Linked DNA regions of Prochlorococcus marinus str. MIT 0917. The protein of the gene in region 1 interacts with the protein of each later gene in a pairwise test. Links are inferred from orthologs where the notes say so. Each region holds a gene or a part of one and is shown in the gene's direction. Other genes may lie near its edges. The genes, in order: crtE and purT.

Region 1 (12,121 bases):
CGTTTCGGCTTTTAAAATGAAACTCCAATCTGAAGATTGAGACAGTAAAAGTTCTCTTCCAGCTTGTTTGATTATCTTTATATTTGATTCTTCTATTAAACCTCCTGAACAAATACTGACCATTTCTCTTCCGGCTTTACTCCATTCATGAACAATCCAAGCATTTGATTTGTCTAACCAATAATTATGAAAACCACCTTGTCCCCAACTAGATGGAGAAGGATTGCATAATTGGATTTGGGGCGTTAATTGAAGAGCATCTTTTAAAGTGATTAATTTAACACCTTCCCTTTTAGCTTTGATAAATAAATGTGATAGAAATTTAGGACCTTCAAACCACCAATGACCAAAAAGTTCTGCATCAAAAGGTGCTATTAACAATGGTTCTATTTTCATTGATTTTTCAAGTTTTATAAGTTGTTTTTTTCTGTCCTTTAAATAACTCTCTGCATCTTTTTCAACACTTTCTTTTGCTGCTTGTGGGTCATATTCTTGTTTGTCTTCTAAAGATGTATTTTGAGATGAAATCTTAAATAATTTTATTCCTAATGGCCTTTTTTCCTTAATCCCTATCTTTTTTAGGTTTTCTATTGATAAATCCCAGCCTAGGTCTCTATGAAATTCTCTGTAGTTTGGATTCCCTGGATATCCATCCCTTGCTGACCAAACTGGAAGAGTTGATTCACTATCTCTACCAAAAAAAGCTACTCCTCTTCTTGTGCATATAGGAGCATATAAACCATATCTTGGTCTTGGATCTGCATTTAATAAGCCATGTCCATCTAGGACGGCATACCTAAGTCCTGATTCAGACATTAAATCATCTAAGCCCTCGTAATAGGCACATTCAGGCAACCAAATACCCAATGGGGCGTTTGTAAAAAGGCGCTGGTGCTCTCTTACTGCAGTTTTCAATTGAGCTCTTACTGCCTCAGGGTTTTCTCTCAAAAGAGGCAGATATCCATGAGTAGCTGCACATGTAAGAATATCAATTATTTCTAATGTTTGTAGCTTTTTAAATCTTCCTATTAGATCACCTTTGCAGCTCTTCCAGCTTTTTAATTGACGTTTTAAGTGACCTTTAAGATCTAGGGCTGCTGCTGTGCAGTTTGTCTCTAATTTATTTAGAAGTTCTAATCTTATTGATACCCATTCTTCAAAGCGATTTTTTAATACTTGATCCTCCAAAAGCGAAAGCAAAGTAGGAGATAAACCTATTGTGATTTTAGGTGTTTGATCTTTTGCAGTAGAGGCCTCCTCAAGTGTTTCTAAAAGTGGCAAATAACATTCCACTAGAGCTTGAAAGAACCAATCCTCCTCTAAGGAGCCGGGTTCTTCTGATCTCACGTAAGGCAGATGGGCATGCAGGACTATGGCGAGATTGCCTTTAGTCATTAAAACTCCCAGATTTTTTGAATAGACCTTCGACACTTATACTCTTTAGCTGCTCTAGAAAAGATAAACTTTAAGTTCTAATATAAATCTAGTCAAAATAGATACTAAAAAATAATTAATTTTTACTTATTAATTAGAGCTTTTTTATTTGAATTTGATATTAAACCTTAAATTTTTACTATTTTAGAGAAAGAAATATATAAAAAGATAAATTAAATTACTAGAAACTTAATATTTTTTCTAGTAATTTATTAGAAACATACTACAATTAAATAGATTCATTTAGATCTTAAAGGTCTATTTATTTTTATATAATCCATGTTATGGCCAAAGATCCGGGCCGAGTTTTAATTTTCGATACCACTTTAAGGGATGGAGAGCAATCCCCTGGGGCGAGTCTTAATTTAGAGGAAAAGTTAGCCATAGCACAACAATTAGCAAGATTAGGCGTTGATGTTATTGAGGCAGGATTCCCTTTCGCTAGCCCTGGTGATTTCGCTGCAGTTCAGAAAATAGCTGAGAATGTAGGAGGAGAGGAAGGACCTATAATTTGCGGACTATCAAGAGCCTCAAAACCTGATATAAAAGCTTGTGCTGATGCTATTGCTCCAGCTCCAAGAAAAAGGATTCATACTTTCATTGCAACCAGTGATATTCATCTTGAACATAAATTAAGGAAATCTAGAAAAGAAGTTCTTGATATCGTTCCAGATATGGTTGGATATGCTAAAAGTTTTGTTGATGATGTTGAATTTTCTTGTGAAGATGCTGCAAGAAGTGATTTAGATTTTCTGTATGAAGTAATCGAATTAGCCATATCTTCAGGTGCTAATACTATAAATATTCCAGATACAGTTGGTTATACAACTCCATCTGAATTTGGAGATTTAATATTAAATATTAATAAAAATGTTCCAAATATCAATGAAGCAGTTCTCTCCGTTCATGGTCACAATGATTTAGGACTTGCTGTCGCAAACTTCCTTGAGGCTGTCAAGAATGGAGCTAGACAACTTGAATGCACTATTAACGGAATAGGAGAGAGAGCAGGTAATGCTGCTTTAGAAGAATTGATTATGGCTCTTCATGTAAGAAGATCATATTTTAATCCGTTTTTCGGCAGGGCTCCTGAATCTCCTACTCCTCTAACAGCAGTTAGAACAGAGGAGATAACCAAGTCCTCTCGTTTGGTTTCCAATTTGACTGGGATGGTTGTACAGCCTAACAAAGCAATTGTTGGAGCAAACGCTTTTGCCCATGAATCTGGAATACATCAAGATGGAGTATTGAAGAATAGGCTTACGTATGAAATTATCGATGCAAAAACAGTTGGGTTGTCAGACAATAAAATTACTTTAGGAAAACTTAGTGGTAGGAGTGCTGTTAGAGCTAGGTTAGAGGACCTAGGATATGATTTGAATAGAGAAGATCTTAATGATGCTTTCGCTAGATTTAAAGACTTAGCCGATAGGAAAAAAGAGATAACAGATCGAGATCTAGAGGCAATTGTTAGTGAGCAAGTCCAACTGCCAGAAGCTTTGTTCCAATTGAAATTGGTACAAGTAAGTTGTGGAACATCTCTGATGCCTACTGCAACAGTAACTGTTGTTGGGGAAGAGGGAGAGGAAAAAACAGCAGTCTCTCTTGGGACCGGTCCTGTTGATGCAGTTGTTCGAGCTTTGGATTCTTTAACTGAAGAACCAAATGAATTGGTTGAATTCTCTGTAAAGTCAGTTACAGAGGGAATAGATGCTTTAGGAGAAGTTACTATTCGAATAAGAAGAGATGGAAACCTTTTCTCTGGTCATTCTGCTGATACCGATGTTGTTGTTGCAGCGGCGCAAGCATATATAAATGCGCTTAATAGATTAGTAGATGCTCAAGGAAGGAAATCGATTCATCCACAACATGATTTGGCTCAGGTAGATAAGAAAGGGGTTTGATGATATTTTTTTTCTTTAATATTTCTTTAAAAGCGTTCCGTAAATTTTTTTTGAAAAATCGTACTAAATCACTTAATGAAAGATTAATATATGTTGTGACGATTCGATAAGCGCACATAAATGGCTTTAAAAAAAAATCTCTATCGACTTACAGGACTTGATGGATCTCCCCACCATGTTCTAGATGCTCCATATGAAAATATTGATGCAGCTCTGAAAGCAGCAAAAACATGGTGCGATGGTCAAGGGTTGAGTTGCGCTATTAAAAATAGAGGTATTGGTGTACAAGTGCTTGCAGGGAATGGAACTTGGAGAACTGTTTGTTATCCATCTAATTGTTTGCAACCTTCTCTTGCATAAAATAATTTATTAATATCATTTATATGATTCTATTTAAGAGAATAATTTTTTAAAAATGGGTTCAGGGATGCGCGGCTATTGGACCCTTACATGGTTTGGTTTGATCTCAAATACACTTGCGATTCCTTTTATTGCTTATGTTGTTGGATCAGGACCGCCCCTTCAAACTGCAAATATTACTCTCGCAATAAGTCTTGCATGGCCAGCGGCAGTAACTGGAATTGTTGCTTCAGCAGGGCTATTTGCTCAGAGAGTATGGGGTGTTATTTTATCAATAGTTGCTTTATCTATGTCTCTTTCTGGAACTTTGCCTTATGGAATAATCAGATTAATTAAAGTAAATGATCTTTTTGGGATAAGTGGTTTATCATTGCTGATAGCTTTGCTTAATTTATTAGCTTTACTGTATTGGTGTAGAAGAGGTCATAGACGAATAAGGCTTTAAATAATTTTGAATCTTCCCAAATTTCATTTAACTTTTACCTTGAATTATAGGTTGGATATTTTAATCTTCTATGTCGCATCCTCCTCCATACAGAAACAAAAGCCCTAAGTATTATTTCTATTTCCGCTCTAGTTAAACTACTTTCTTTTAATTGACCGTCTATCTGACGAGATTGAATTATTTTTCTAACAGTTTTGCATGCTTCGTTATCTGAGGAAGATGCGTCAAGAGCCCTTAAAGCTGCTTCACAACCATCTGCAAGCATAAGTATCCCAGTCTCTTTTGAATGGGGTATAGGTCCTTTATATCTGAAACGTTTTTCAGAAGCAGAGGGATCACTTTCTCGAGCTTTATGGAGAAAATATCCCATTTTTAATGTTCCTTGATGTTCTGGGATGAAATCAGCGATAGGAGATGGAAGTCGATATCTCCTCGCAAGCTTCAGTCCTTCATCTACATGTGCTTGAAGAATATCGGCACTTTTATATGGGTTTTTTATTTCTTCATGTGGGTTTACTCCATCTTTCTGATTTTCAATAAACCAATTGGGAGCATGTAATTTCCCTATATCATGATAGAGAGCTCCGGTTCTTATTAGGTCAACATCAGCTCCAATAACTCTTGCTCCTTCCTCTGCGAGGCTTGAAATTGTTAAAGTATGCTCAAATGTCCCTGGTGCTTCTCTAGATAAACGGCGAAGTAAAGGACGTTCTTGATCAGCAAGTTCCATTAATCTTGCTCTGGTAAGTAATCCAAATGTATTTTCTAATATTGGAATAATTAATATAGTTACCATTAGTATTGCACTTATTATAAGTGTCTCATTGAAAATAGAATTAGGATTAAATGTTAGATTATTTAATTCTATATTTTTCTCTTTAATTAGTTGATTAAAAATAAACCATTGTCCTAATAATGCACCAAAAGGTATAAATACAGCTATTTGAAGAACTTGTGCACGGCTTCTCATCCTTCTACCTAAAAATGCAACAAAAGATCCAGCGACACAAGCAATTATTAGCCTAGCTTCACTTAATTCATTAATAGATGATGGCCACATTAGACTAGCAGTGGCCATCCAAGCTAATGATGTTGTTGTACCTATTCCTTGCGATAGAAGTAGTGTGGGAGGTAATATTAATTGCATAGGACTTGCTAGCGGACCAAGCCAATCTTTTGTCAATTGAACTACAAATAATAAAGTTAAGGAAAGTAATCCATGTCTAGCCTTAAGCCTGGGCTTTTCTCTTCTCATAATCATAAGAAGTAATCCGCAACTACCCATGGCTTCGGAGAAAGTCATTAACCATTTTAAAGGCCTAGGACTTCGGCTTACTTTATTAAAATGTTCTAGAATATCAAACTCTTGTGAACTTATTGGCTCTCCTTTTTTTGTTATTATACTGCCTTCTTTAACATTTATTGTCTTTATAGAATCTTTATTAATCAAATTTTCAAGTAATAGATTAGTTTTGAATTTATCAACTTTTAAATTACTTTTTTGATAAAAACTGTTTGATAATATTTTTGCACCTAACGATCTATTTGGAGAATCTTTTTCACCTAGATCTATTAATTGAATTGAAGAAGCTTCATTAAGTTGATCAAGTGCAAGTGTATTAATAATTCCTTGAGAAAGCATTTTTCTTGAAACATTTTTTATCTCTTCTTTCCATTCCTCCCATTCATTATCAGAAATATTAACTAGCCAAATTTTCTCTGAATTTGTTAAATTAATTTCTTTTAAATCCTCCTCAAAATTATTATCCTTTAAGTTGCTAAGTAGATTTATTTTCTTAAAAACAGTATTTTCTAAATTGTTTGATTGATTCTTGTCTACTACTTGAACAAAACTTTCTTTTAAGCCTTGTTTCTTTTCTTTTAAATCCTTAGTGTCTATTACTTTTGCATCTCTAGGTGCTATTACATTTACTTGAGAAATATCACCTGGTTTGAGATCGGGAACAGCAAGTAACTTATAGCTTGAAAATATTGCTACTAATAGGCATACCATTAGTAGACCTAATTTGTCAGTGGTTGACCAGCGGAGTATTGGCCGCCTGGGAGATTGACTCCCTAACCATATTCTCCAAATTTTTTTTGGACTGGGTAATTTAGCCAAAGACTTTCTCACCTACCCTGACGCTAGGTTTTATGCGTTGATTAATTGAAATTGCATTCATTTTACTTATGCCAAAAATTTTAGATGGGAAAAAACTTGCTCTGGAGATTGAACTCATCCTTCAACAGGCTATCGAATCTGGTTTGGAAGTTGTGAAACGTCCTCCTGGTCTTGCTGTACTTAGGGTTGGTAATGATCCTGCGAGTGGAGTTTATGTCAATTACAAGGAAAAAGCATGCGATCGAATAGGTGTCAGAAGTTTTGCAAGGCATTTAAAAGAAGATATTTCATTGAAGGAACTTAAAGAAATCATTAAAAGTTTGAATGAAGAAGAGAATGTTGATGGAATTTTATTGCAACTTCCATTACCTGCGCACCTTGATGAGGCTTCCTTGCTGAGGAGTATTGATCCTGATAAGGATGCTGATGGTCTACATCCTTTGAACCTTGGAAGATTGATGAAGGGAGAGAAAGGCCCACGATCATGTACTCCTGCTGGTGTTATGTCTCTGCTTGAGCGAAATCAAATCAAAATTGAAGGTAAAAGAGCAGTAGTTATTGGACGTAGCATTCTTGTTGGCAAGCCAATGGCTTTAATGCTTGAAGCTGCAAATGCTACTGTCACGGTTGCTCATTCTAGAACTAAAGATTTACCTTCTTTGACTAAGGATGCTGATTTACTCGTAGTAGCTGCTGGCAAGCCATATTTGATTGGGGAAAATCATGTCAGCGAGAATTGCGTAGTTATTGATGTAGGAATTCACAGACTTCCGCCTGATCAAGAAAATATTCAAGAGCTCAAAAAGACTAAACTTTGTGGAGATGTAAAGATATTTGAAATTGAAGATAAAGTAGCTGCTTATTCTCCTGTACCTGGTGGTGTAGGGCCTATGACAGTAACAATGCTTCTAGCAAATACGGTTGATAGGTGGCAGAAACATTGTGGATTACCTTTAACTATTAGTCATTTACTTCCATGAATCACAATGTCCTGAGAGAATTGGTAAGAATCGATTTTTTGCATGCAGGAAGCAATCGCTTCTTTTGACTTCGCTGAGTATCTAGAGAAAGCTAGAACTCGCGTTGAAGATGCGCTTGATGCGTCTCTGGGCCCTGAAAAGCCAGAAAAATTAAGAGAATCTATGCGCTATTCCCTTTTGGCTGGAGGGAAGAGATTAAGACCAATACTATGTCTAGCTGCCTGCGAACTTGCAGGAGGCGAAGTTGAAAAAGCATTGCCTACAGCAGTTGCTCTTGAAATGATTCATACAATGTCTCTTATCCATGACGATCTACCTTCAATGGATAATGACGATCTTCGTCGAGGGCGTCCAACCAATCACAAAGTCTACGGAGATGCTGTGGCCATTCTTGCTGGAGACGCTCTTTTGACTCGAGCTTTTGAGATGGTGTCAATTCGAACAGAGGGTATACCGTCAGAGAGACTATTGAAAATAGTTGGTGAGCTTTCTTTAGTTGCAGGAGCTCCTGGACTAGTTGGAGGACAAGTGGTTGATCTCGATTGTGAAGGGAAAGAAGTTGATTTAGAAACCTTGGAGTACATTCACCTCCATAAAACAGGAGCCCTGCTTAAGGCATGTGTGACTTGCGGAGCATTGATTGGAGGAGCTGATGAAAATCTTCTGGAAGCATTAAGTGTTTATGCCAGAGGTATTGGATTGGCATTTCAAATAATTGATGACATTCTTGATGTAACAGCAAGTAGTGAAGTATTGGGCAAAACAGCAGGAAAGGATTTAATTGCTGATAAGACTACTTATCCAAAATTACTTGGTCTTGATGAATCAAGAAGGAGAGCAGATCTTTTAGTCGCTAAAGCAAAAAATGCTCTAGATCCTTGGCCGGTAAAGTCAAAACCTCTTCTTGCCTTGGCTGATTACATTACAAGTAGAGATAGATGAATCTTAATCCAGATTTCGCATTACCATTTATTGATTTTCTTGATAATGCTGTATTGGCCTGGGGGCTAGCAGCATGTGGACTTGCTCAATTTTCTAAATTATTATTTGAATTAATTTTTAGGCAAAGGTGGAGACCGTCAGTACTTATAGAAACAGGAGGTATGCCTTCAAGTCATTCGGCTTTGGTAACAGGAACCGCTGCAGGAGTTGGACTTCAGCTTGGTTTTAATGATCCCTTATTTGCTTTGGCTTCAACAATTGCTTTTATTGTGATGTATGACGCTTCTGGCATAAGAAGATCGGCAGGCTTAACAGCAGCAAAAGTCAATCAAATTTCTAAAGATAATTCCAATGAATTATCTTTAGAAACCACTTTAAAAGAATCTTTGGGTCACACAAAAGCCGAGGTGTTGGTAGGAAGTCTACTTGGCCCAATTGTGTCTTTACCAGGTATTTTCTTTATTGGTTCCCCTTTGCATATTTTGCAAATGATTGGATTAGTTTCTTTGTGAAAGAACTAAAGTCAAAAGAAGATTGTGTCGTTTTAACTAAGGATCAAAAAAAATCTCTTGAATTATTCTGTGAATGGCTAAAGGCCCCATATTCCTTTAAACCCTTCTTAGTTGAAGGCTTTGCAGGTAGCGGAAAAACATATTTATCGATGAAATTATTAAAAAAGGTCGATGAGTTAGATTTGAGTTGGACCGTAGTTGCTCCAACTCATAAAGCTGTAGGTGTATTAAGGCAGGGATTAAGAAATGAATCTATTCAACCCACACTGTATCCCTCTACAATTCATCGTTTGCTTCGACTGAAATTAAAAAGAAAAGCGGAAGTAGAAATATGCGAAAAAACAGATCAAACCGAAAGCTCTTTGGAGAATTTAGGACTTGTTTTAATTGATGAAGTATCAATGATTGATTCTAAATTATTGGAGATAACTCTTGAATGCGCAAGATACAACTCGACTCGCTTGGTTTTTGTTGGTGATCCTGCGCAACTACCACCAGTGGGAGAAAGCTCTAGCTCAGTTTTTTTAATGAAAAGAGCTGTGAAAACTGAACTTAGGGAAGTTGTTCGTCATCAAGGACCTGTTCTGAAATTGGCAACAATAATTAGAGACGGTCAAATCCCTTGTAAACAGCCTCCAATATTGCCAGTTATAAATTCTAAGAAAGGTAAAGTTGGAATATTAGAAAGAACAAGTTGGCTTGAAAAAGCCAAATCGGCATTGAGGTTATCTTCTTTAGATGATGATCACGATGGAGCAAGAATTTTGTGCTATACGAATCGAATCGTTGATAATTTAGTTCCTCATGCAAGAAGAGCTATACATGGTGAGATGGCAGATCAATACCAGGTTTTACCTGGAGAGGTTTTAATAAGCCGTAAAGCAGTAATGGTCAATGCTTCCTTAAATGAGGATGAGCTTGGAGAAGAACCAGATATTTTGATTAGTTCCAATAGAGAGATGATGGTAGAAGATGTGATTCCAAATAGTTTTGAATTGGCCTCTTTAGGAATCCATCAAGATTTTGAAAATCCTTTACCTGTTATTGAAACTCAGATAGCTAAAGTGAGATGTGATAAAAAAGAATTTTCTTTGAGGTTAATGCCTCAAATAGGGTCTAAATCTCGTATTGATTTAGATCTTTCTTTAAATAAATTAAGCAATTTGGCAAGAGATAGAGGAAAAAAAAATAGTGCTAAGATTTGGAAACTTTTCTTTTTTATCAGAGATTCATTTGCATATTTAGGACCTGCTTCTGTCCTTACAATCCACAGAAGTCAAGGAAGTACTTTTGGAGAAGTGTTCATAACATCTGATGTCTTTTGGCCTAAAGACCTTGAATTTAGAAGACGGCTTGTATACGTTGCTGTAAGCAGAGCGAGCAAAGGAGTATGGATTGTTGGTGATAATACAAGCAAGACGAATCAATCTCTTTTAGAGAAATTATTAATCGACTAATTTGGAAAAGTTTTATTTTAAAAAATCAGATTTGCCTTAGGAATAATTCATGACACTTCTTTTCCAGTTTTCTAGAATAAGAGGTGAACTTGCCCAATGTAGATGTATCCAACTTGCATGAATTAAATGATTACAAAAACCTTCATTTTTAGTGTCTATATTCCATCCTCTAATATCCCATAGTGGATTTATTTCTGAATTATATCTTTCATTAATTATTTCCCAGCGATGAAATTCATGTCCTATTAGTTTATTACCGGGATTGCTAATAGGACTTTTATTTTTACTTGTTACTTCTCTATAACCAATTTTTAGATTACCTTTCTTAGCCTTAAAGGGTAATACACCAGCCATTGAATGTTCTTTACCTTCAAGATCAAATATACTTTCACCCAAAAGCATCATTCCTCCACATTCAGCATATATAGGAAACTTTTTTGAAAACATTTTTATTGACTTGAGGCTTATTTTTGAATTACTCAATTGGTTTGCATGTTGCTCAGGAAAACCACCAGGTATTATTAATCCTCTAGCTTCTTTGGGGATCTGTTCGTTTTCAAGAGGTTTCCAAGTAATTGTAGGCATACCGTTTTTTTCTAGTAATTCTTTTGTTTCTTGATACCTAAAATGGAAAGCATCATCATCAGCAATAGCAATTGGGTGAATAAATTCTGATTTTTTCTTTGAGAAAGAGTTAATTGTTTTGTTGTTAGGTTCTGGAGGTAATAAAAGCTTTCTAAAACTTTCTATATCTAGATAATCTTTGGCTATTGAAGCCCAATTTTTAACTTTAATTTCTAAGTCTAAAATTTCATGAGCTGGAGCTAAACCTAAATCTCTTGAAGGAAGATATAACTCTTTGCAGTAAGGAAGAGAACCCAATGCCTTTATATTGATTTGATCAAGAACCTCCAATAATATTTTTTTATGTCTAGGAGTTTGAACATTATTGAGAACAACTCCTGCAATTTTTAATTCTTTATCGTGTTCTCTAAATCCTTTTATTAAGGCTGCTAGTGATGCCGCCTTCCCTCTAGCATCAACAATAAGGACTATTGGCAGCCTTAATAACTTAGCTAATTCAGCAGTACTCCCTTTTGAACTACTGCCAATTCCATCGAATAATCCCATTACCCCTTCAACAAACGAAAAATCAGTTAATCCTCCGAAGTGATTAAAATTTTCTTTAACCCAACTTTCGCCAGACAGAATCAAATCAAGATTGCGGCAAGCTTTATTTGAAACTGCAGTGAGTTGTTGAGGGTCTAAATAATCAGGTCCTACCTTAAAAGTTTGAACTGTTTTATTTATACTTTTTAACCAAGAAATTAAAAGAAGACTTAAAAGAGTTTTTCCACTGTTACTAGATACAGCAGAGATTACGCATGCCATCTAATGAATATGTTTTATTTGGCTTGATTAACTAAATCAAGCATTTCTTTTGCTATTGGTGTCGCACTTGCGAGTAAAGGACTTGTATTGCCTCTACTGCTGGAAAGTAAACGAGCAACATCATTTTCTAAAGAGTTTTTTTGAACAGGAACGACTTGTTCAATAAGCTCCATTCTTGCCATGCCCCCAGCTTCTAATCTCATGCATTCCCCTGATTCTGATGCGAGAATGACACAAAGATCGTTTCTTTGTTTGTTTTTGGCTTTTGCAATTAATCTTAAACCAACTATTTGACCAGGATTTATACTTGGCTTACCCAGTGGTAGAGAAGTGATACTGACTTCAACAAGAGTTTTGTCAGGACGAAGAAAATTAACTTTAAGCTGATCTTTTTTTGAAAAGATGCAATTTGCAATTTTCCAGTTGAGTCGATCGGCAATCCATGAAGCGAGTAGAAGACCTTGAACAGTTTGAGAACCCTCAATATCAATATCAATCTTTTGTAAATTATCAAGAGCATTTCTTCTTTGAAGTGGATCAAATACCATTGCTAAGGTTTCTCTCCAACCTCTA
Region 2 (12,219 bases), 160 kb from region 1 along the record:
GGAGTTTAGTTGCTATAAAATCTTTGATTAAATCTGTAAGCTCTAAAGACATTTTTCAATTTAATGTAATCGACAAAACCATAGTTTTAATGGAAAAGGCAGTTTGTAAATATTTATTTGATTTTGAGGATAGCACTTTTCTAAATGATTTAATTACGAGCTTATTTTCAAATTCAATCCTTAAAACTTATTTCGGAAAACTATAATAAGAAAAGAAACTGCTTCCTGAAATAATAAATGAGCATGGAGATTACAACTGAATCTGCCAAAAAGGCACAAAAAGAAGCTGAATGGGCATATAACAAAGCGATGGAAAAGTTCTATTATTCAATGTTGGAGGTTGTTTTCTTAAGGATTAAAAGTCATCTATCGACGCATGGACTAAGGAAAGTGGTTGAGATAGATCAAAAAAGAGCTAACAACGAAAATATGGGAGTTGAATTTAGTCAAAAAACTTGGTCGGTATTAGCTGAAGCATGGACGGGTGCAGAGAGTTTGGCTATGACAAATATCGCTGAACTTTATGGGCTGGAGATATCTGATTTGGACATATCCAAAATTCAAAAGCTTGATGGAAATGACAGTTCTCCAAAATGCACTCCATCAAAATAACTTTGATGTACATTGAATCTGTACTAAATACTTTCACTGATTAATGTGAAGTTGCAACAATTAAAAAAATTCTTGAAAGAAAGAAAAAAGCTACTCAAGCAGAAATATCTTAAGAAACTTGTTGAAAAACAACAAAACTAGCTTTGACTTGAATGAGTGGTATTTATTCCTATGTCGTATTAGTCTAGGTATATGACATATTATGGAAAGCCAAATTATATTCAATACTATGAGTTGTTTGACGACAACATTGATCCGTGCGAATTAGAGTATGAGAAGGAAAAAAGTTTAGTGATTCTGTTCACGAGAAATTTTATAAAATGTCAAATCATAATTTAATTATCGGTGGATCGGAGTCCGTTGCAAATTTAAATAAATCTGAGAGATGCTCAGATGGTTTTTGCTCATTAACAGATGAAGAACTCAAGCAACTTTAATCAAACGTAAATTAAGAAAAATATGCATTTTAATGATCATTTTTTTATTTATTTAGAAGCGCTTACTTTTTTTCTTTTGTCTACAATGTTTCTCCTTTTGTATAAAAGCAATAAATGGTTCCAACACTCTAGAGCTTTATCTAAAAAAGATGATTGAATTATCCATATGAAATATCTACTATTATTGACTGTCTTTTTAGGTCTAAGCATTCCTTCGGAAGCAGTTACTACCCGAATGTTTAAAGTTCTAGATACTTGTGCAAGATATAGGTTGAAAGAGAAAACTGCTTTAGTTGCAATAAAAGACCTCAAGCTCAAATATGAGGGTAATGATGAAAGTGAGGCAGAGCTATTCATCAAGTTGTATTGCTCGGTTTTTACTCCAAATGAAAATGTAGATTTTTAATTTATTTATGAGTCGTTTACTTGTTCTCCAGCATTTAGAACGAGAGCGACCCGGACTGTTTGTCAATCTTGCTAAGGAAAGAGGATTTAGTGTTTGTATTTTTCGTTTGGATCTAGGAGACTCTCTTCCAGAACTTAGGAATGGAGATTTACTTTTGGTGTTGGGTGGACCTATGGGTATAAGAGACATTGGTGCTTCAACTTATCCATGGCTTGTTGAGGAAATTGGTCTAATAAAAGAAGCTTTAAATCAAGGCGTTGGATTAATAGGAGTATGCTTGGGTGCTCAACTTTTAGCGTATGCAGCTGGTGGTGATGTTGAAATGATTCAGGAGGAGGTATCTCATCAACCATTAGCTGAAATAGGGTGGGACTATATCTTTCCTCAATCACTAGAGGATAACTTCAAGCTGACAAGACTTTTAAGACATCCTTTCCCTGTTTTGCATTGGCATGGAGATAGAATTTTATTGCCTCATTCTGCAGAGCTTATCGCTAGTAGTTGTAGATGTAAGGAGCAATTATTTAGTATTGGTCCATTAGCTTATGGGATGCAATTTCACGTTGAGATTGACGATGAGATGGTTAATACGTGGATTTCAGAAGATCAGAAATTTATTTCTTCAGCATTAGGGGCAGAGGGTCAATCCATTTTAAAACAACAACAAAAGGAATTTGGTCATAAAACATTAGATTCTAGATTAGAGTTTTTAAACATTTTATTTGACCTATTAAGCTAAGTAAAATTTTTAGCTGCTTAAAATATTTACTAAAATGATTGATGACTTCACACTGGCGCAGTGCAGAAAAGATAGGGAAGTTCTCCAATTAAAAATTAAAAATCTTGAGCATGGTATCAATGAAGCAGAAAAAATGATTTCGGAGTCAAGTATGAATGATGAGGCATTAACTTTTTTAAGAAGAAAAGTAGCAGAATCTAACCAGGATTTAGCAATTCTATATTTAATCCATTAAGTAATCTTCATTGGAATTGTTTTGTTGAAAATCCACTTTAAGTTCTTCATGAAGTGAGTAAGCCGTACCCGACCGTATCTTCCACTTAGAAAATTCATACTTTACATTTGTTCACATCAACGCAATTCCAGCAATGACAAGTTCATCTCCATCTCAAGTAATCACTGAGTACGGCAAGCAAAACATCTTTGGCCGTGAAACACAGCCTCAGCTTGTAGAGGACTACACCAGCTATCCAGAGGAAGCAGAAAAGACAAATGGCCGTTGGGCAATGATCGGAATGTTCAGCCTTTTGGTTTCATACTTCGCAACAGGTCAAATCATTCCTGGAATTTTCTAAACCAATAACTACTCATAACAATGCAACCATCTAACAAAACAATCCTAGAAAGAAGCATCGGCAGACCAGCCATGATGGCATTCGTTCTACTAACAGGTATCTACCTGACAACTGGTCAACTTATCCCAGGTGTCGTTTAATGAAAAACCAAATCACTGAAACTCCAAGAGTTGAAGAAGGCAAAGTTATTGCTGAAAGACTAAATGGCTACGCAGCATTTGTTGGATGTTGGGCACTAATCGGTGCATATCTAACAACCGGTCAAATCATTCCAGGTGTTGTGTAATGAACAAAGAAACAAACTACTGGAAAACAGCAGAGCAAATGAATGGCCGTCTCGCGATGATGGGTTTCTTTGCTGCAGTGATTAATTACGGAATAACAGGCTGGATTATCCCAGGAATTGTATAGTCCGAACTTCCAACTCTAAATTAAAAGCCTCTTGTCTGTGATTACGGAAGGGGCTTTTTTAATGGATTTTTTGTTTGATTAACGAAATGCAAATTAATTCGGTAATATTGATGTTTATCAACTTGATGTAGTTATTTCTATTTGATTCTTGTGTCTAGGATCAATATATCTTCTACTTTGCAACTACCATTAAGCCATTCTCTAAACTCTTGAGCAATTGCTAGTCTTTCCCTTTTAGGTAGCTTTTGGGCTCTAATTAGGAGCAATGTCATTGAATCTGCAATCAACTCTTCAACATTTGGCTTTTCTTGCATTTACGACTATTAACTTTTTCTCTTTTAAATTATCTATCTTGTTGAATGATGAGTACTTCAGACGTAAGGATATATATAGAATTTACGAACACTTAACCATTAAGAAGGAAATATAAATTAGTCGTTCCACAAAGTCATATCTGACTGGCCTGAAGATCTTTGCATCCACGCTACTTTCCATTTATCATCAATCTTTTTAAAAATCGAAGTTACTGTAGGGAGGTCATCATTTTGAGTCCCTTTATAAGTAAATTTTGAGCCTAGGGTGAAAACGCACATTGCAGCATTTGAACCTAAGAATTCAAATTTGTGCACCTTTGTGACTTCCGCGCTTTCTAATACAAGATCTCCTGAGGACCACATCTCTTGAAAACCTTTTGCGTCAATGGGATTCCCACTTGGTCTTATAAATAAAAAGTCAGGGGTTGCATTGTCTAAAAAGAATGATCCCATTCTCTCTGTTGAGGCAAAGGCTTCTAGGATGGATAGGATTTCTTCTTTAGAAGACATTGATCAATTAAAACAATAAACTAGGATTACAGATTTGCTCAATATTTGGATGTTTTCTTTGCCATCTTTTCTTGGTGTGCTGACAATATGAAACTATCCTTTCATAGAGAAATACTAAAATAATTGATTTTAAGTAGAGATTTTAGGCAGCTTCTTTCGACAAATCATTTTGGAAAAGAGATATAACTTCACCTTTTGGTGTTTTATAAACTCTCTCTACAATTTCGCCTTCAGTAATGATTACTTTAGTATTCATTGAACCTGAGGGCAATGTCTTAATAGCTGGTACAAGAGCTTCTTTTAAATCTGGGAACTGATCCAAGTCCTTGAAGTCTTTAATTTTCTTCTTAGCAACCATTCCAATAAATAAGTCGAAGTTATTCCTTCCTTTTAACTAACTTTTCTCCACTCGTAAAGAGCTTGTATAGCCAATCAGCTCTTTATAGGACTAATGTGAAAAATTAGATATAGTTTTTGGATTAGTAATTGCTTTTATAAGCTTGTTTTCATTGTTTTCAAAAGTGTTGTACCTAATGTCCAAAATCAATAGCATTGCAGTACTCAAAAGTAGGTATACAAAAATTACTTGTTGTTGTGGCAATATCATTCTTCCATCTTATTGAGTTGAAAAACAATCGCGAATGATCAATTGATTTTATCCATCAACAACAAGCGCTCTGTTGTACTAAGAATAATTTTCCCCTTTCAGTGTCTCTGTTAATTTCTACTTCCTTTTCTAATAATTAATTCTGTTTGAGGGATATTATATTTATATATTTATTGGCCTATAGATGTGATTATGAACGTTTTCCCAAAGAAAATAATGCTTTTAGGTAGTGGAGAACTAGGAAAAGAGGTGGCAATAGCAGCACAAAGATTAGGTTGTTATGTTATTGCATGTGACAGATATAATGATGCGCCAGCCATGCAGATAGCCGATCAATTTGAAGTATTAAATATGAATAATGGTAGTGAATTAAAAGAAGTTATATATAAATGTAATCCTGATATAATTATTCCTGAAATTGAGGCTCTTGCAGTAGATGTATTAAAGGAAATCGAACAAAAAATCACAGTAATACCAAATGCTAGAGCCACTGCAATAACTATGAATAGAGATAAAATCAGAGACTTAGCTGCTAACGAATTAAATATCAGAACGGCAAAATTTAGTTATGCGATGAATCAATCCGAGCTTAATTTGCGTGCAGAGGAGATTGGTTATCCTTTATTGATTAAGCCAGTTATGAGTTCTTCAGGTAAAGGACAAAGTTTAGTTAATAATAAAAATGATTTAGTCCAGGCTTGGAATTTGGCTATTGAAAAATCAAGAGGTAAATCAAATAAAATTATATTAGAGGAATTTATTGACTTTGATTTAGAAATCACTTTATTAACTATTAGGCAATTTAATGGTAAAACATTATTTTGTGCACCGATAGGACACGAGCAAAAGAATGGAGATTATCAATGTAGTTGGCAACCAGCTACATTAAGTGAAAGTGTTTTAGATAAGGCTCAAAAGATAGCCAAATGTGTCACTGATAATCTTGGTGGAGTTGGTTTGTTTGGCGTTGAATTTTTTATAAAGGGTGAGGATGTGATTTTTTCAGAGCTGTCACCAAGACCACATGACACAGGCTTAGTAACTTTGATTAGTCAAAATTTAAATGAGTTTGAATTACACCTTAGAGCTGTTTTAGGTATCCCAATTCCAGAGATAATTTGTCATGAAGCTTCTGCGAGCAGAGTGATTTTGGCTTCCCTGAAAACTTCAAACATAGCTTTTACGGGACTTGAAGATGCCTTATGTCAATCGAATACAGCTGTATTTATTTTTGGCAAGCCGAGCTCTACTGAACATCGTCGAATGGGAGTAGCTGTCGCAAAAGCTGAAACCCTCGAAGAGGCAAGAATCAAAGCTGATAAAGCAGCTCAATCAGTCCAATTTATAAATGAATAATTTTAATTCAGATTGTTTATCTGATTTCAACAAGTGCAAGTCGATTTGGTTTCTATTTTTGACTGAGTTAAATTGGAATCCAAATGCTATTAATCCTCTTGAGTTGGTCCCTGAATCTTTTTGGCCTGATGTTACGGATCTCTTAATTGAAGCTAGATATATTGGTCAAAGCAGGAATTATTACCTCAAAGAGTCTGATGACTATATGGATTATTTAAGTAAAGGTGGTAGGCCTTTTAAAGCGGATTGAAAATCATACATATTCTTTTAACTGCTTACCAACTTCCTCTAGCCCCATAATTGTTAAAATTTTTGTAACTGGCCTTGCCTAACAAAAACTAAATTACAACAGATTTATGGGGATAGATGATCCAAAACTTCGTTTGTTCATGTTTCTTTTGATTAATTTAATAGTGATAGTAGTTTTTAGAAACTGGGTATTAAATAACGAGGCTTTTGTGTGGTTACTTAATGGTTTACCTTCTTGAAATGCTATGAAAATATTTGATTCAATTTTTCAAAATATTGCTTCATCTGGGTTTAAGCCGTTAGTTAATTTGATAATTTTCGATATTAGAATCCTTTTTTTAGTGCTTTAATGACTTTTGTAAGAAGAGGGAATAGGAGGAATGTTGATTTAGTTTAAAAAAGAAAAAAGAGGATAAATAATTAACTTACTTAGTGATTTAAGGGTGCTTTTTAGTAAGAAATGCAACTATTTCGTTTAACATTGCATAATTAACTGTTTTATGTATCACGAAGAACATCGTTTAAAGATAATTTCTGTTATATTTGATACACGTTCAGCTAAATAACAAGCTGCAGTAAGACTCGAGACATGGAACGGGGTCTTGGGCACTACTAGAAAGAGCAATGACTGTTCTTACTTACAGAGGCCAAGAGTACCTTCAACACAAAGAAGCTACTCCAAAAAAAGTTGTAGAACTTAGTTACAGAAGTAACGTCTACACATCTAGGCAAGCAGAAGCTAAAAAGCAGATGCAAGCATCCTTAACTTACAGAGGTAATACTTACCAAAAGTAATTTAATGGATTTACAAAAGGGGGGGTGATAAAATCCCCCTTTTTTTTATGCTTATTTTCCAAATAAAAAACTAGCTGATTCATAGTTTAGTTCTATGTATTTTTGCCTGAGTTCTATTACTCTGGTTTTATGGGTGGCATCCGATGTAGAAATAAGAATGACTCCGAAATAATCACAATGATTACTCAACAGTCATGGCCTAGTTGCAAGTTGCCTAAAACTCAAAAGGCACTTGAAGCTATTTATTCAATGCTCTGGAAAAGACCAAAGGTGTTTAGATGGTATTACAGGTCAAACTAATAGCTTTATTCAAGGGAAACCGCACACGCAAATCACTTAAAAGTTGTTGAGAATAATATTCGAACCTTTTATTAATTAATGCAAAGATTATTTAAACCTAACAGTAGTTTATTGGCCTTATTTATTTTAGTACCTATTACACCAAGTATTGCAGCTATTACTGTTTTCACACAGTCAGTTTTAAGTGACAGAAGTTCTAATGTAACGTCTATTTCTCATCATGAACAGCGAGTGGTTGATGCTACTAGCTATTAATGACTACTTTGCTCTTTTAGTTACCAGTAAAACTTACTATATGAATTTATTCTTTGCTCATTAAAGCTTTATTTAAAGTCTTATTAATTTTATCCTGATCTTGGTTTAAATACTCTTTACGTCATCAGATCAGTAGGTTACAAGTCAGTAAGTAACAGCTTTCTCAAAGTATGGTTTTAACGAAAAAGTTTAAGGCCTTTGATGACGCAATCTTAGATCTGCATCCTGAGTTAAAAGAGGTTCTTAAACCTAATGATCATTATCCAGAGCTAGAGATTCTTCTGAAAAAAAGATCTGTAAATCTACCTTCTGGATCCTTGAATACGAAGGTAATTATTAATGATGGAGAAATTGTCGAACGCGTATTCAAGACACCCATGGGCCAACTCGTCTCGTTATTTTCAAAACCATCAAATGTAATTCTTGACAAAGTTGCTTGATAAGTGATTTTCAACTAACCATGGTTTATTAGATGTGAGATTCAAGCTGGAGATGATTTAAACGCCTTTTATTTATACAGGTCTCTAAACTAACTTTTTGTAAAATTTTCACTATGGCTAATAGTGTAGTTAATAACGTCAAGAAAAAATCATGGAAATAGCTGAAGCAATTAAAAAACGAAGGACTCTTCATATCTTTTCTAAAAAACGTGTTCCTAGAGAAGTAATTGAAAAATCAATATTTGCAGCTAATCAGGCACCTTGCCATAGAAGGACTTTCCCATGGCGTTTTACCAGCATTGGGATAAAAAAAAGGGAACTTTTATATCAACTACAGCTAACTCTGAAGTTTGGTGATATGAAAATAGATGAATCTAGTTTGAAAAAGATAAGAGACAAAATGCTAAACCCTTCCCATTTGCTTGTTGCCACTCAAGTATGTACTGATAATCAAGTTCAAAAACTCGAAGATTATGCTGCTTGTGCTTGCGCGATTCAAAACCTGTCGCTTTCACTTGTTGGTGATGATGTTGGTTGCAAGTGGTCAACAGGAAAAATCACTAAAGACCCTAATACCTATAAAATTGCACAAATAAACTCAAGCGAGGAGGAAATTATTGGTTTTATATGGATTGGGTATGGGACTGAGCCGCCTCTAATCAAAAGACCTTTAATTAGCACTATCTATCGAGAGAGGGATTAATTTTATTTAACTCATAGAAGAGAGATAATGAAACTGATAAGGAAGTGTTGAGGCCACACTGAATACAATTAGTATCATCCCTGTCTTATCTAATCGTTTCATGTTCAAAAAGACTTTAGAGTTTAACCTAATTGAAGAATCTTTTTCCCATGAGTATTTTTAGTAGGGAGAACTAGACATAACTGAGTAATAAGTTAATGAAAAAAAAGACCAGGGGGGGCATAAAATTTTTGCATGATCAATATATGAACTAATAGAATATATGCCAGATCTTAAATCAGGTCTTAGTCCCTGCTTAAATCCACTTAATTGTGTTTTCTTTCAAAAAGAATTTGGAGATGTTGACAAGACCTTTGATCAACTTGTCACGATTGCCCAGAAAATCCCTAGAACCAAGGTTTTAGTTAGTAATGAACATTATTGGAAAGGGGTTTGTCGTAGTTTGATTTGGAGATTTCCAGATGACTTGGAGATTTTAAAAATAGATAAGAAGATTCAAATCAAATCGGCATCAAGATATGGTGGTGGCGATCTTGGAGTTAATGGAACTAGAGTGGGAAGATTATTAACTGCTTTAGAAAAATTCAATAGTTAGCTACCAAAACTTTCATAAAACAATCAATTTGTTGTCGTTGGGAAATATTCTAGTTATTTTTAAATAGCTGTATAAAAAAGATGAACAGAGCACAAAAATATTTTTTACATCTTCCAAAGGGGACTCATTTTGAAAAAATCATTGATACAGAATATGGGAAAGAGAATATATATGTAAGCCCAGACGGCAAAAAACATTCAATACCTATGATTCCTAATACGATTTCTTTAGCATGTTCAAAACGTGAAAATTAGCAATTAAGACAATTGTTTTCTCATCATGTGATTTTTGTTTCTTCATAAATATGACCAGAGGCTTCAACAATAGGCTTTGTTTCAGGACTAATGAAAATGTTATATAAAACATTCTCTGATCCTTCAGGCATAACAGTTTCTCTTTTAGAGTCTCCTATGCATTCACCGATATAAAAAGTTTTAACACCCATTTCTTTAAACATCGTTTGCTGCTCTGGAGCATTCATATGAGTGCAATACTCTGAAAAAGTATTACTAATCTTGAAGTCTAAAACAGTGATTTCAGTTGCCATTGAAAGGGTAAGTGAATATTAGAGGATGTATAGATTTATATGTTTACCACTTTACTTTTGTCCCTACAGACTTTGTTGTTTTCGCTTCCGTTGTCTGGGAGGATGTTAGTTGGTTTTTTTTATTTATACCGTTAGCATTTTCGATGTCTTGTAAAAGACCTTTTTTGGCTTGATGAAAAGCATTTTTCATTAAAAATATTTGAGCTTCATCAAACTTTTGTTGTATTTTTTCTTATGTACGGAGTCAGCTCATTTGGTGATAAGGTTATTTTTTTTTATATTCTCTTTTAATATTGCTCTTTATTCAAATTGATATGAAGTGGCAACTTCTACAAAAAAATATTATTAGTAATAACTACTCACTCAATTGATAGAGAAGCCTGGTAGTTTTGCATATTGCATCTACAGCTTCAAACGATATAACTAACACAAGTTGCACTGTGACATTGTTTATCTTTAAGCGCTTAAGCAACAGGTTTTCATCGAAAAAGATCGACAACAGCAAATGTTATTCAAGATGTGAAATGGAACCTTTACCTAATGAGATTTATCAAGACATAGTTGATTTTCAATCTGATGTGAATAGACCTATAGACATTTCTATTTACCGTGAATTCAAAAAGGAAGCTGCATGAGCTCCTAACCTAATTTTTCTAGTTCTTAGTTTCTTTGATTCCATTAATCTATTGATAGGGTTCAAATTTTATAACTTTGCAATTTTGTTGAATAAGGCTTATTGATTTTTCCTTGAGTTATTGAACGACAGTAAAGTATAAATAAAGAAGTATTTAAATTTTTGTTGATGGATAGCTTGAAAGCAGAGTCTTTGGCTAATGAATTGAATGAATTAGCATGTAAAGGGTGCACTGAGGGATGGCTAGAAAAACACGATGGACTATCAGATCCAATTCAAGACATTAATGAGTGTGCATCTCTTGGATTTATTACGCCTGAACGACAAGAACGATTAGTTAATGAAGTAAAAGAGCTTAATGCTGGAAATTAAATAATATGGATAAAAAAAGAAATAGTCCGAGTAAGTTTTCTGTTCCTCCTTTCGCTTCAGATGATGAGATATGGATTAAAATTCTTGAACTTTTGACACCATCTGAACAGTTGGAGGCTAGTCGTTCAAAATCAGAGTTCAATGATCCGTATATTGGTGGTAAAGAGATTATTGTTAAACGTTCTGATCAGTCCGATATAGCTGTTGCTTTACTATCTGAAGTTACGGCTGATGGTGATGAATGGGCAATATATAGAGAGCTTTAAGATGGATACTTATTCATTAATCGCATTGTTAACCCTTGTAGTATCCCTTTTGATTTTGGTTTTGCTTTCCCAATTATTTAGGAATTTAATTAGAAAGCAAATTGATGATCAAATGAAAGATATGATTCCGATAAAAGCTATTAGAGAAAGAATTGGAATCAGAATAAAATTGAGAAAATAGCAAAAAAATCATTTTAGTTTTGATTTAATTCCATCCTGACGTTTCCTTGCTTCATGTATTTGTTTTATATAACTATTATTTTTAGCCATTAATTCGAAGATTCATCTCTTTTTCGCCATTGCTTTTTAATGTAAATTTGATTTATGCATCAGTATTTCTTATGCTATTAAGTTAGTAAGTAATACCGATAGAAAAAAATAAAAAGAAAGGATAAATTAAACTTAATTATTGGAGACTTTTATGAATACAATAGATACTAAGAAAATGTCCCAAGGACAAGTTGATCCAATTGAAGATTATCTTGAGTGTGTTACATATTGTTCAATATCTAGCAGTGCGGAGGAGAACGATTGCCAAACTATATGCATGGAAAGGCATTTGAAAAGCTCATATTTTTAGAATATTTATCATAAAACCAAACCAGATAGGTTACGGCTCTCTCAATAATTCAAAAATCCTCTAATCTTAATCTCAAATTAGAGGCCTAAATAAATTGCCTTATCCTGAGGAGATTAATGGTAGAACAGCCTATGAATAACCCAGGAGGAATAAGTATACTTGCGAACAGTGTCGCTTGATTTACACCAAATGTTTACAAATTTATTTAATGACTACGTATTTCTCGCTAATCCAACAAAGTTGTTGATCTAGTGAAAAGAGCAAAAATCTTGAATGATGGTTTTAAAAAATTAATTTTGATGTTGAGGTAATAACAAAAGGTTTAAATACTGATGAAAAAAACTTTCAATATTGTCATCTTTAAAATCAATGATATATAAAAATTTTGGCTCATCCCATATCTTGGTATTGGCTTGTTGGCTTTTTTCTATGGATGGTTCACAACGTTTTGGTTCTTAATCGTAAAGTCAACATTGACAAAGAACGACAAATCTCAAAGCGATTTAATGCAATTTC

What was found.
Region 2: the proteins of crtE (region 1) and purT interact in binary tests that used the Escherichia coli proteins (3 or more experiments, as listed by UniProt). The link is inferred for Prochlorococcus marinus str. MIT 0917 from one-to-one orthologs.

Annotation. Positions count from the first base shown.
Region 1 is NZ_CP114784.1:616,941-629,061, reverse strand. The notes cover bases 6,464-9,237. They hold crtE (geranylgeranyl diphosphate synthase CrtE), read left to right. Parts: upstream 6,464-7,287; coding sequence 7,288-8,187; downstream 8,188-9,237. Other genes in these bases: O5637_RS03875 (ATP-dependent DNA helicase), read left to right, coding at 8,696-9,237; O5637_RS03880 (divergent PAP2 family protein), read left to right, coding at 8,184-8,699; folD (bifunctional methylenetetrahydrofolate dehydrogenase/methenyltetrahydrofolate cyclohydrolase FolD), read left to right, coding at 6,464-7,245. In the rest of the region: O5637_RS03915 (glycoside hydrolase family 57 protein), read right to left, coding at 1-1,395; O5637_RS03910 (2-isopropylmalate synthase), read left to right, coding at 1,719-3,338; O5637_RS03905 (hypothetical protein), read left to right, coding at 3,459-3,698; O5637_RS03900 (hypothetical protein), read left to right, coding at 3,766-4,143; O5637_RS03895 (HDIG domain-containing metalloprotein), read right to left, coding at 4,178-6,265; more of folD, read left to right, coding at 6,334-6,463; more of O5637_RS03875, read left to right, coding at 9,238-10,156; O5637_RS03870 (cobyrinate a,c-diamide synthase), read right to left, coding at 10,193-11,548; O5637_RS03865 (glucose-6-phosphate dehydrogenase assembly protein OpcA), read right to left, coding at 11,563-12,121.
Region 2 is NZ_CP114784.1:457,889-470,107, reverse strand. Bases 4,014-6,885 are described here. They hold purT (formate-dependent phosphoribosylglycinamide formyltransferase), read left to right. Parts: upstream 4,014-4,803; coding sequence 4,804-5,967; downstream 5,968-6,885. Other genes in these bases: O5637_RS02735 (DUF4278 domain-containing protein), read left to right, coding at 6,841-6,885; O5637_RS02740 (hypothetical protein), read left to right, coding at 6,026-6,217; O5637_RS02750 (hypothetical protein), read right to left, coding at 4,147-4,362. Outside these bases: O5637_RS02805 (inward rectifier potassium channel), read right to left, coding at 1-52; O5637_RS02800 (hypothetical protein), read left to right, coding at 238-612; O5637_RS02795 (non-structural protein (NS2)-like protein), read left to right, coding at 1,216-1,455; O5637_RS02790 (type 1 glutamine amidotransferase), read left to right, coding at 1,463-2,194; O5637_RS02785 (hypothetical protein), read left to right, coding at 2,229-2,429; O5637_RS02780 (high light inducible protein), read left to right, coding at 2,563-2,769; O5637_RS02775 (high light inducible protein), read left to right, coding at 2,790-2,909; O5637_RS02770 (high light inducible protein), read left to right, coding at 2,909-3,055; O5637_RS02765 (chlorophyll a/b-binding protein), read left to right, coding at 2,995-3,180; O5637_RS02760 (hypothetical protein), read right to left, coding at 3,318-3,494; O5637_RS02755 (DUF3804 family protein), read right to left, coding at 3,612-4,004; more of O5637_RS02735, read left to right, coding at 6,886-7,011; O5637_RS02730 (hypothetical protein), read left to right, coding at 7,737-8,006; O5637_RS02725 (nitroreductase family protein), read left to right, coding at 8,158-8,709; O5637_RS02720 (DUF1499 domain-containing protein), read left to right, coding at 8,972-9,304; O5637_RS02715 (hypothetical protein), read left to right, coding at 9,385-9,558; and 4 more genes. UniProt on the Escherichia coli protein: Involved in the de novo purine biosynthesis. Catalyzes the transfer of formate to 5-phospho-ribosyl-glycinamide (GAR), producing 5-phospho-ribosyl-N-formylglycinamide (FGAR). Formate is provided by PurU via hydrolysis of 10-formyl-tetrahydrofolate.